One region of the Streptomyces ficellus genome, then DNA from elsewhere that is predicted to be linked to it. Evidence: riboswitches for the same ligand, from Rfam matches in the RefSeq annotation. Region 1 holds a riboswitch; the other holds the start of a gene.

Region 1 (4,411 bases):
CACCGAGTCCTCGGCCGGCGTGCCCGCGCAGGGAGGTGCGTCGAAGTGAAGGACGGCGTGAACGGCGTCGCACTCGCCGTCTTCATCTTCTTCTTCCTGGCCGTCACGGTGATGGGCTTCCTGGCCTCCCGCTGGCGCAAGGCCGAGAACGAGCACAGCCTGGACGAATGGGGCCTGGGCGGCAGATCGTTCGGCACCTGGATCACCTGGTTCCTGCTGGGCGGCGACCTCTACACGGCGTACACCTTCGTCGCCGTCCCGGCGGCGATCTACGCGGCGGGCGCGGCGGGCTTCTTCGCCGTGCCGTACACGATCCTCGTCTACCCCCTGATCTTCACGTTCCTGCCGCGCCTGTGGTCGGTGTCCCACAAGCACGGGTACGTCACCACCTCGGACTTCGTGCGCGGGCGGTTCGGCTCGAAGGGCCTGTCGCTGGCGGTGGCCCTCACCGGTCTGCTCGCCACCATGCCGTACATCGCGCTCCAGCTGGTCGGCATCCAGGCGGTGCTGGACGTGATGGGCGTGGGCGGCGGCGAGAACACGCACTGGTTCATCAAGGACCTGCCGCTGCTGATCGCCTTCGGTGTCCTCGCGGCCTACACGTACTCCTCCGGGCTGCGGGCGCCCGCGATGATCGCCTTCGTCAAGGACACGCTGATCTACATCGTCATCGCGGTGGCGATCATCTACATCCCCATCAAGCTCGGCGGCTTCGACGAGATCTTCAGCAAGGCCGGCGAGGCGTACGCGCAGATCAACCCGGCGACCGACAAGCCGCGCGGCTCGCTGGTACCGCCGGAGATGGGCCAGTGGGGGTACGCGACCCTGGCGCTCGGCTCGGCGCTGGCGCTGTTCATGTACCCGCACTCCATCACGGCGACGCTGTCCTCGCGCAGCCGTGACGTGATCCGCCGCAACACCACGATCCTGCCGCTGTACTCGCTGATGCTGGGCCTGCTCGCGCTGCTCGGGTTCATGGCGATCGCGGCGGGCGTGAAGGTGGACAACGGCCAGCTGGCCATCCCGCAGCTGTTCGAGAACATGTTCCCCGACTGGTTCGCGGGCGTGGCCTTCGCGGCCATCGGCATCGGCGCGCTGGTCCCGGCGGCCATCATGTCCATCGCCGCGGCGAACCTGTTCACCCGCAACATCTACAAGGACTTCCTGAAGCCGGACGCCACCCCGGAGCAGGAGACCAAGGTGTCCAAGCTGGTGTCGCTGCTGGTGAAGGTGGGCGCGCTGGCGTTCGTCCTCACCATGGACAAGACGGTCGCCATCAACTTCCAGCTGCTCGGCGGCATCTGGATCCTCCAGACCCTGCCGGCCCTGGTGGGCGGCCTGTTCACCCGCTGGTTCCACCGCTGGGCGCTGCTGGCCGGCTGGGCGGTCGGCATGATCTACGGCACGGCGGCGGCGTACGGGGTCGCGAGCCCCACGCAGAAGCACTTCGGCGGCTCGTCCGCCGAGATCCCCGGCATCGGCGAGATCGGCTACATCGGCCTCACCGCGTTCGTCCTCAACGCCGTGGTCGTGGTCGTCCTCACCTTCGTCCTGAAGGCGGTCAACGCCCCGGACGGCGTCGACGAGACGTCCCCCGAGGACTACACGGCCGACGCGGGCGACCCGGGCGTCAAGGTGGAGCTCCCGAAGGTCACCGAGGGCGCCGGGCACTGACCGTGCACTGACCCATCCGCGTACGACGGGCCGTCACGTCTCCGCCATGGAGGCGCGGCGGCCCGTTCGTTGTGCACTCTGGCCCCATGGACATCACCATCAGGGCGGTACGACCGGCGGAACACCGGGCGCTCGCGGAGGTCACGGCCGGGGCGTACCTCGGCGACGGCCTGCTGGCCTTCGGGGAGAGCGACGAGTACCTGATCGAGCTGCGGGACGTGGCCCGGCGGGCCGCCGGGGCGGAGGTGCTGGTCGCCGTCGGGGCGGACGAACGGGTGCTCGGCGGGGTGACGTTCGTCCCGGCGGGCGGCGGGCCGTGGGCCGAGCTCGCGCGGGACGGCGAGGCGGAGCTGCGGATGCTGGCGGTCGCCCACGACGCGCGGCGGCGGGGCGCGGGCGAGGCGCTCGTACGGTCGTGCGTGGAGCGGGCGCGGGCCGTGCGGGGGTGCCGCCGGCTGGTGCTGTCGGCCCAGCAGTCCATGCGGGCGGCGCACCGGATCTACGACCGGCTGGGCTTCGCCCGTACCCCGGAACGGGACTGGCAGCCGGTCCCGGGCGTCACTCTCGCCACATACGCGCTGTCCCTCTAACACTCCGGCGACACAACATGTGGGGGGTTCCTCAACGGGCGCCCCCCACATGTATGCTCGTCCTCGCTGTCGCCGCAGGGGAATCCGGTGGAAATCCGGAACTGTCCCGCAACGGTGTGTTGGTGTGCCTTTGTGTACGTACGAGTCCGAAGACCTGCCGACAGCGCACCCGGTCCGTCCGGTCCGGGTGCCCAGACGTCCGGGTCTCGCGGAGTGGGCCGGTGGACGCGGTGCCCTGCGCCCCCGTGTGCCCGGGCGTGCCCGCTCCCCCGCCCGCGTCCGCGGTGGCCCCGAGCCGAGCGAGGGAGAGCCCCCACGTGACCATCGCGCCAGCCGATCCGGTTTCAGCGATCGAGAGCGACGGAAGCGACGGACCCGGGACCGCGCTGCTGCGGACCCTGACCGACCTCACCGCCGACCTGCCCGACACCGACCCGGGCCGGGTCGCCGCCGCCGCGCTGCGGGGCCGGCACGCCGGCTCGGACGAGGCGGAGTTGCGTGAGCTGGCCACCGAGGCGGCCGCCGGGCTGATCTCGGAGGACCCCGCCTACTCCCGGCTCGCGGCCCGGCTGCTGACCCGGACCATCGCCGAGGAGGCGGCGGGACAGGGCGCCGTGTCGTTCACGGCGTCGGTCGCCGTGGGGCACCGCGAGGGCCTGATCGCCGACCGTACGGCCGCGTTCGTCGAGCTGCACGCGGAGCGGATGGACGCGACCGTCGACCCCGAGGGCGACGACCGGTTCGGCTACTTCGGGCTGCGGACGCTCTACTCGCGCTACCTGCTGCGCCACCCGATCACGCGCAAGGTGATCGAGACGCCGCAGCACTTCATGATGCGGGTGGCGGCGGGCCTCGCCGAGGACGACTCGGTACGGGCGCTGGACGACGTGACGGCGCTGTACCGGCTGATGAGCCGGCTCGACTACCTGCCCTCCTCCCCCACCCTGTTCAACTCCGGTACGCGCCACCCGCAGATGTCCTCGTGCTACCTGCTGGACTCGCCGCTGGACGAGCTGGACTCGATCTACGACCGCTACCACCAGGTCGCGCGGCTCTCCAAGCACGCGGGCGGCATCGGCCTGTCCTACTCCCGCATCCGGGCGCGCGGTTCGCTGATCCGCGGCACCAACGGGCACTCCAACGGCATCGTGCCGTTCCTGAAGACGCTGGACGCCTCCGTCGCGGCCGTGAACCAGGGCGGGCGGCGCAAGGGCGCGGCGGCCGTGTACCTGGAGACCTGGCACGCGGACATCGAGGAGTTCCTGGAGCTGCGGGACAACACCGGTGAGGACGCCCGGCGTACGCACAACCTGAACCTGGCGCACTGGATCCCGGACGAGTTCATGCGCCGGGTCAACGCCGACGCCGACTGGTCGCTGTTCTCGCCGGCCGACGTGCCGGAGCTGGTCGACCTGTGGGGCGAGGAGTTCGACGCCGCGTACCGCGCCGCCGAGGCCAGGGGGCTGGCCCGCAGGACGATGCCGGCGCGCGAGCTGTACGGCCGGATGATGCGCACCCTGGCGCAGACCGGCAACGGCTGGATGACGTTCAAGGACGCCTCCAACCGCACGGCCAACCAGACCGCCGAGCCGGGCCACACGGTCCACTCCTCCAACCTGTGCACCGAGATCCTGGAGGTCACGGACGACGGGGAGACGGCCGTCTGCAACCTGGGCTCGGTCAACCTGGGCGCCTTCGTGTCCGGTGACTCGATCGACTGGGAGCGGCTGGACGAGACCGTCCGCACGGCGGTGACGTTCCTCGACCGGGTCGTCGACATCAACTTCTACCCGACCGAGCAGGCGGGCCGCTCCAACGCCCGGTGGCGGCCGGTCGGCCTGGGCGCGATGGGCCTCCAGGACGTCTTCTTCCAGCTGAAGCTGCCGTTCGACTCCCCCGAGGCGCGGGCCCTGTCCACGCGCATCGCCGAGCGGATCATGCTCGCCGCGTACGAGGCGTCCGCCGACCTCGCCGAGCGCAACGGCCCGGTGCCGGCCTGGGAGAAGACCCGTACCGCCCGCGGGGTGCTGCACCCGGACCACTACGACGTGGAGCTGAACTGGCCGGAGCGGTGGGACGCGCTGCGGAAGCGGATCGCCACCGTCGGCATGCGCAACTCGCTGCTCCTCGCCATCGCGCCGACGGCG
Region 2 (4,411 bases), 4.2 Mb from region 1:
CATCTGCCGGCTGGAGACACCCAGCAGCCGGGTCCGCCCCGCCCAGGTGAGGGTCTCGGCACTGTAGACCGGCCCGGTGAAGTACGGCTCCGCGAAGAGCCGGCCCGTCAGGCGCCGCGCCGCGGCCTCCTCCAGGGCGTGCTCCAGCTCCCGCTCGTCCCTGACCAGCCAGACGTTCTGGCTGCCGGTACCGGCGGTGTCCTTGAGGACGGCCGGCAGCCCCACCTCCTTCAGGACCAGGGCGCCCAGGCCCGCCCTACCGTGCCCCCGCCCGCCGTCCGCCTCCACGGCGCCCGCCCGGGACAGGCCCGCCCGGTGCAGCCGGTCGCGCACGGCGGCCTTGTCGCGCGTCAGCCGCAGCACGCCCGGTTCGAGCCCCGGCAGGCCGAAGCGGGCGGTCAGCTCCGCCCCGACGAGGGTCCAGGTGTCCGTGGAGCTGATCAGACCGCGCAGGCCGGGCGTGGCGTCGAGCTGTCCGGCCACCCGCTCGGTGTCGAACGTCTCGGTCGTCACGACGTCGAGGGCGCCGGCGGGCAGGCGCTCCAGCTCGTGGGCGTAGTACGCCGGGTCGCGGGTCAGCAGCCGCAGCCGCTCGCCCAGCGCGTCCGCCGCGCGCACCAGGTGGCCGAGTCCGAACGTCAGGGCTTCCAGGCACACCACGGTCATGCGGCGGCCTCCTTCCAGTGCGCCGGGCAGGGCGTGCGGTTCCACGCCATGACGGACCAGGGCATGGACATCGCCTCGGGACTGTCCACCTCGACGGGCTTCAGCGCGGCCGGGTCCAGGGCCTGCGCGTGCCGGGCGTGCACCTGCTCGACGTACCGGTGGCCCGTGTCGGCGCCGATCACCAGATGGAGCCGGTCCGGATGGCGCCGCGTCTCGTGCGTGGCGGTCAGGTAGGCGGCGCCCGTCGACAGGCCCGCGAAGACGGCGTGGTCGCGCAGCAGGGCGACCGTGCCGGACAGGGCGTGGGTGAAGTCCATCCAGTGCACCGCGTCGTAGAGGTGGTGGCGCACGTTGTCGAACACGATCGACGAGCCGATGCCCGCGATGATCGCCTCGGGATCGTGGTGGTCCTGGCTGCCGAACGTGACGCTGCCGAACGGCTGGACGCCCACCAGCCGCACGTCCGGGTCGCGGCGGCGCAGGTGTTGCACGATCCCGCCCGTGGAGGCCCCGGACCCGACGCCGCCGACGACCGTGAGCGGCCGGTCCGGCGCCGCCGCCGCGAGCTGGTCGGCGACCTCCCGGTAGCCCAGGTAGTGGACGTCGTCGTGGTATTGGCGCATCCAGTGGACGTCGGGCCGCTCGGCGAGGAGCTCCCGCACCCGCCGCACCCGTAACTCCTGGTCCAGCTTGAGGTTCCGCGACGGCCTGACCTGCTCGACGGTCGCGCCGAGGACCTCCAGTTGCGCCAGGGTGGTCGCGTCGACCGTGGTCGACGCGACGATGTGGCAGCGCAGGCCGTAGCGGTGGCAGGCCAGCGCCAGGGCGTGGGCGTAGATGCCGCTGGAGCTGTCGACCAGGGTCTGCCCCGGCCGGATCACGCCCCGGTCGAGCAGGTTCCCGACGGCGGCGAGGGCGGAGTAGACCTTCATCGACTCGAACCGGATCAGGACCATGCCCTCCGACAGCCGGACGAGGTCCGGCCTCTTGAGGGCGTCGGCGATGTGGGGGTGTATCACCCGTATCCTCCTTGGGCGAACGAACACTGGTGGCCGAGCGAACGGAAGAACGCCGACACGTCGTCCTTGACGAACGGGTCGGGGCGGCGCGTGAAGAGGAAGCCGGCCAGGGAGCCGGTGTGGGCGACGAAGACACCGTCCGCCCCGAACTCCCCGCGATGCGCGAGCAGGGCCTCGAACGTCCGCTTCGGCAGCACCTCCTGCGACAGCACGGCACTGTCCGTCGCCGCCCGGGCGACGGCCGCCGGATCGGCCGCCGAGAACCCCTTCAGCAGGTCCGTCAGACAGCGCCCGTACTCCTCCGCCCTGCGCCGGTAGTGGCGCAGCAGCAGAGGTGTGACGGCGGAGGTGTCCACCGTCCCCGGCTCCGTGACGTAGGCCGTGTGGAAACCCACCGACCGCCCCAGCCGGCGCACCACCCGGTGGCGGGCGCTGAGGTACAGCGCGAACTCGTCGAGGAACACACTGTCGGCCCGCTCGATCGACGACAGGATCGCGGTGACCGCGGCGGGGTCGTACGGCAGGGAGAAGACGCGGAACAGGCAGCGCAGCGTGGCGACGACGTCCGCGGTCGAACTCGCCATCCCCACCCCCACGCGCAGATCGGAATGGGCGCTCAGCCGGCCGGGCGGCAGCACCAGCCCGAACCGGTCCAGGAACAGTCCGGCGGCCGCCCGGGCCTTCTCCCCGAGCGGCGGCGCGTCCCGAGGGCCGGCCGGGGTGTCCTCCCCGGGCGTGAAGTACACCCAGGAGTGCAGCTCCACCGGGAACGAGACGATGGCGATGTCCCGTTCCCCCGCCCCGTGCCGCAGGGGGCCCTGGTACAGCTCGCCCAGCGTGCCGTGGCACACCCCGGCCGAGACGCGCCCCGGGCGGGCGGGAACGGAGGACGGGGGGTGCGGCGGGGCGGGGACGCCGGTCACGGCCGTCTGCGAACGAGCCGGCGGCCCGCCCGGATGGGATGTCTCGGGGGCACGAACGCGCTTCCTCCCTCGTCGTCTCGACCCCGGGGGAGCGCACGGGCGAAGCGCGTCCGCCGCGCACCCGCGCGTCGGACCGCGTACACCGCTGACCCAGCCCTCGAGGCCACCGCGAACAGCGCGTGCCGTACCGCACGCGCGCGACCGGCAGGTCTTCGGACTCGTGGGCGCCTGCTGCCGGGTTCCGGCAGTCACCTACTGGCCGTCGCTTCCCGGACCGCTGGATGGGGTCCAGTGCTCGTTGACGGCGTTCGTTCCCACTCACCGCTGCGGGACAGTCCCGGATTCCCACCGGGTTCCCTCTTGCGACGCGCCACCCGCAAGCGGTGACGCGAACCGATCGCGTTCCTCAGCGTAGGGGCACCCGCCCCGCCCCGACAGGGCCACCCCCGCCGTTGGCTTGTTTGCGCCCGCCGCGGCCGTGCGGGCCCGCGTCCCCACCGCGTTGTACCGTGGCGCTCGGTCCGGGACGGACCGGACCGGTGCGGGACCGACGAAGGGGGAGGCCCTGATGAGGGTCAAGGATTTCGACCATGTGGTGCTCAATGTCGAAGACGTGGAGCGGTCACTGGAGTTCTACTGCGGGCCGCTCGGCCTGGAGCCGGTACGGGTCGAGGAGTGGCGGGCGGGCAAGGTGCCGTTCCCGTCCGTGCGGGTCACCCCGACGATGATCATCGACCTGTTCGCCCGCGCCCGCGGCGAGTCGAACGTCGACCACATCTGCCTGGTCGTCGACCCCCTGGACTGGCAGGAGGTCATCGACTCGGGCACGTTCGACGTCGTGGAGGGGCCGGTCAGCCGCTTCGGAGCCCGGGGCTGCGCCCAGTCCGTCTATGTGAAGGACCCCGACGGCAACACGGTCGAACTGCGCTGGTACCCGCAGGACGCCGCGGACTGACGCCCGGACCGGCCGGCCGTCACCCGAGGTCCGGGCCGGGCGCACAGCACCCGTCCCCGCGCAGGGCGCGGCCGACGGCCGCCCAGTCCTGCCCGGCCGGCCCGGTCCGGTCCCCGCGCGACCGGACCTCCGGTGCGGCGAACGCCCCGACGAGCGCGGCCCTCTCGTACGGCACCCCGCCCTTGAGCACCGACACCGTGCGCACCAGCGCGTCGAAGTCCGTGAACGGGTCGCCGTCCACCACCACGAGGTCCGCGACCCGGCCCACCTCCAGGGTGCCCAGGTCCCGGTCCAGGGCGAACGCCCGCGCGGGCAGCCGCGTGGCCGTCGCGAGGGCCTCGGCCGGCGACAGGCCGCCCAGGTGCAGGGCCCGCAGGTTCAGGTGCAGCGACAGGCCCACCGGCACGATCGGCGCGTCCGTCCCCAGCGCCACCAGTCCGCCCGCCGCGAGGACCCGCCGGTACACCTCCGTCTCCGTGCGCAGCGCCGCCAGCCGGGCCTCGCCCGGCGGCAGCGCGGCCAGCTCCCGTACCAGCGCGGAGTCCCACGGCGGCATGACCGACACGACCCGGTCGTCCCGGGCGAGCCCGGGGTCCGCGCCCACCAGCCACATCGCCGGGAACGGCGTGGCGATCAGGGTGAAGTCGGTGCCGGCGGCCGTGTACAGCTCCCGCAGGTCCTGGTAGGCCCGGCCCGTCGCGGTCACCGCGTGTCCGGACTCCCCGCGCTGCGTCGCCGACAGGTGACTGGTCATGTCCTGTCCGGTCTGGAGCCCCGGCGAGCAGAAGTGACTGCCCACGCGCACCCCGAGCCGCTCGTGGGCGAACCGCGCCGCCTCCTCCATCACC

Evidence for each region. A riboswitch is a leader RNA that binds a small molecule or an ion and turns the genes downstream of it on or off. The one in region 1 is predicted to bind cobalamin.
Region 2: linked by a shared signal. The riboswitch ahead of EIZ62_RS29850 (GHMP family kinase ATP-binding protein) and the one ahead of EIZ62_RS10565 (ribonucleoside-diphosphate reductase subunit alpha) in region 1 are both predicted to bind cobalamin.

The regions. Positions count from the first base shown of each region.
Region 1 covers NZ_CP034279.1:2,476,430-2,480,840, forward strand. The annotation lists gene EIZ62_RS10550 (DUF3311 domain-containing protein) at 1-49, shown strand, start outside; gene mctP (monocarboxylate uptake permease MctP) at 46-1,674, shown strand; gene EIZ62_RS10560 (GNAT family N-acetyltransferase) at 1,761-2,264, shown strand; cobalamin riboswitch at 2,318-2,440, shown strand; gene EIZ62_RS10565 (ribonucleoside-diphosphate reductase subunit alpha) at 2,582-4,411, shown strand, end outside.
Region 2 covers NZ_CP034279.1:6,633,497-6,637,907, forward strand. The annotation lists gene EIZ62_RS29840 (ATP-grasp domain-containing protein) at 1-666, opposite strand, end outside; gene EIZ62_RS29845 (cysteine synthase family protein) at 663-1,685, opposite strand; gene EIZ62_RS29850 (GHMP family kinase ATP-binding protein) at 1,682-2,608, opposite strand; cobalamin riboswitch at 2,795-3,021, opposite strand; gene EIZ62_RS29855 (VOC family protein) at 3,177-3,563, shown strand; gene EIZ62_RS29860 (amidohydrolase family protein) at 3,583-4,411, opposite strand, start outside.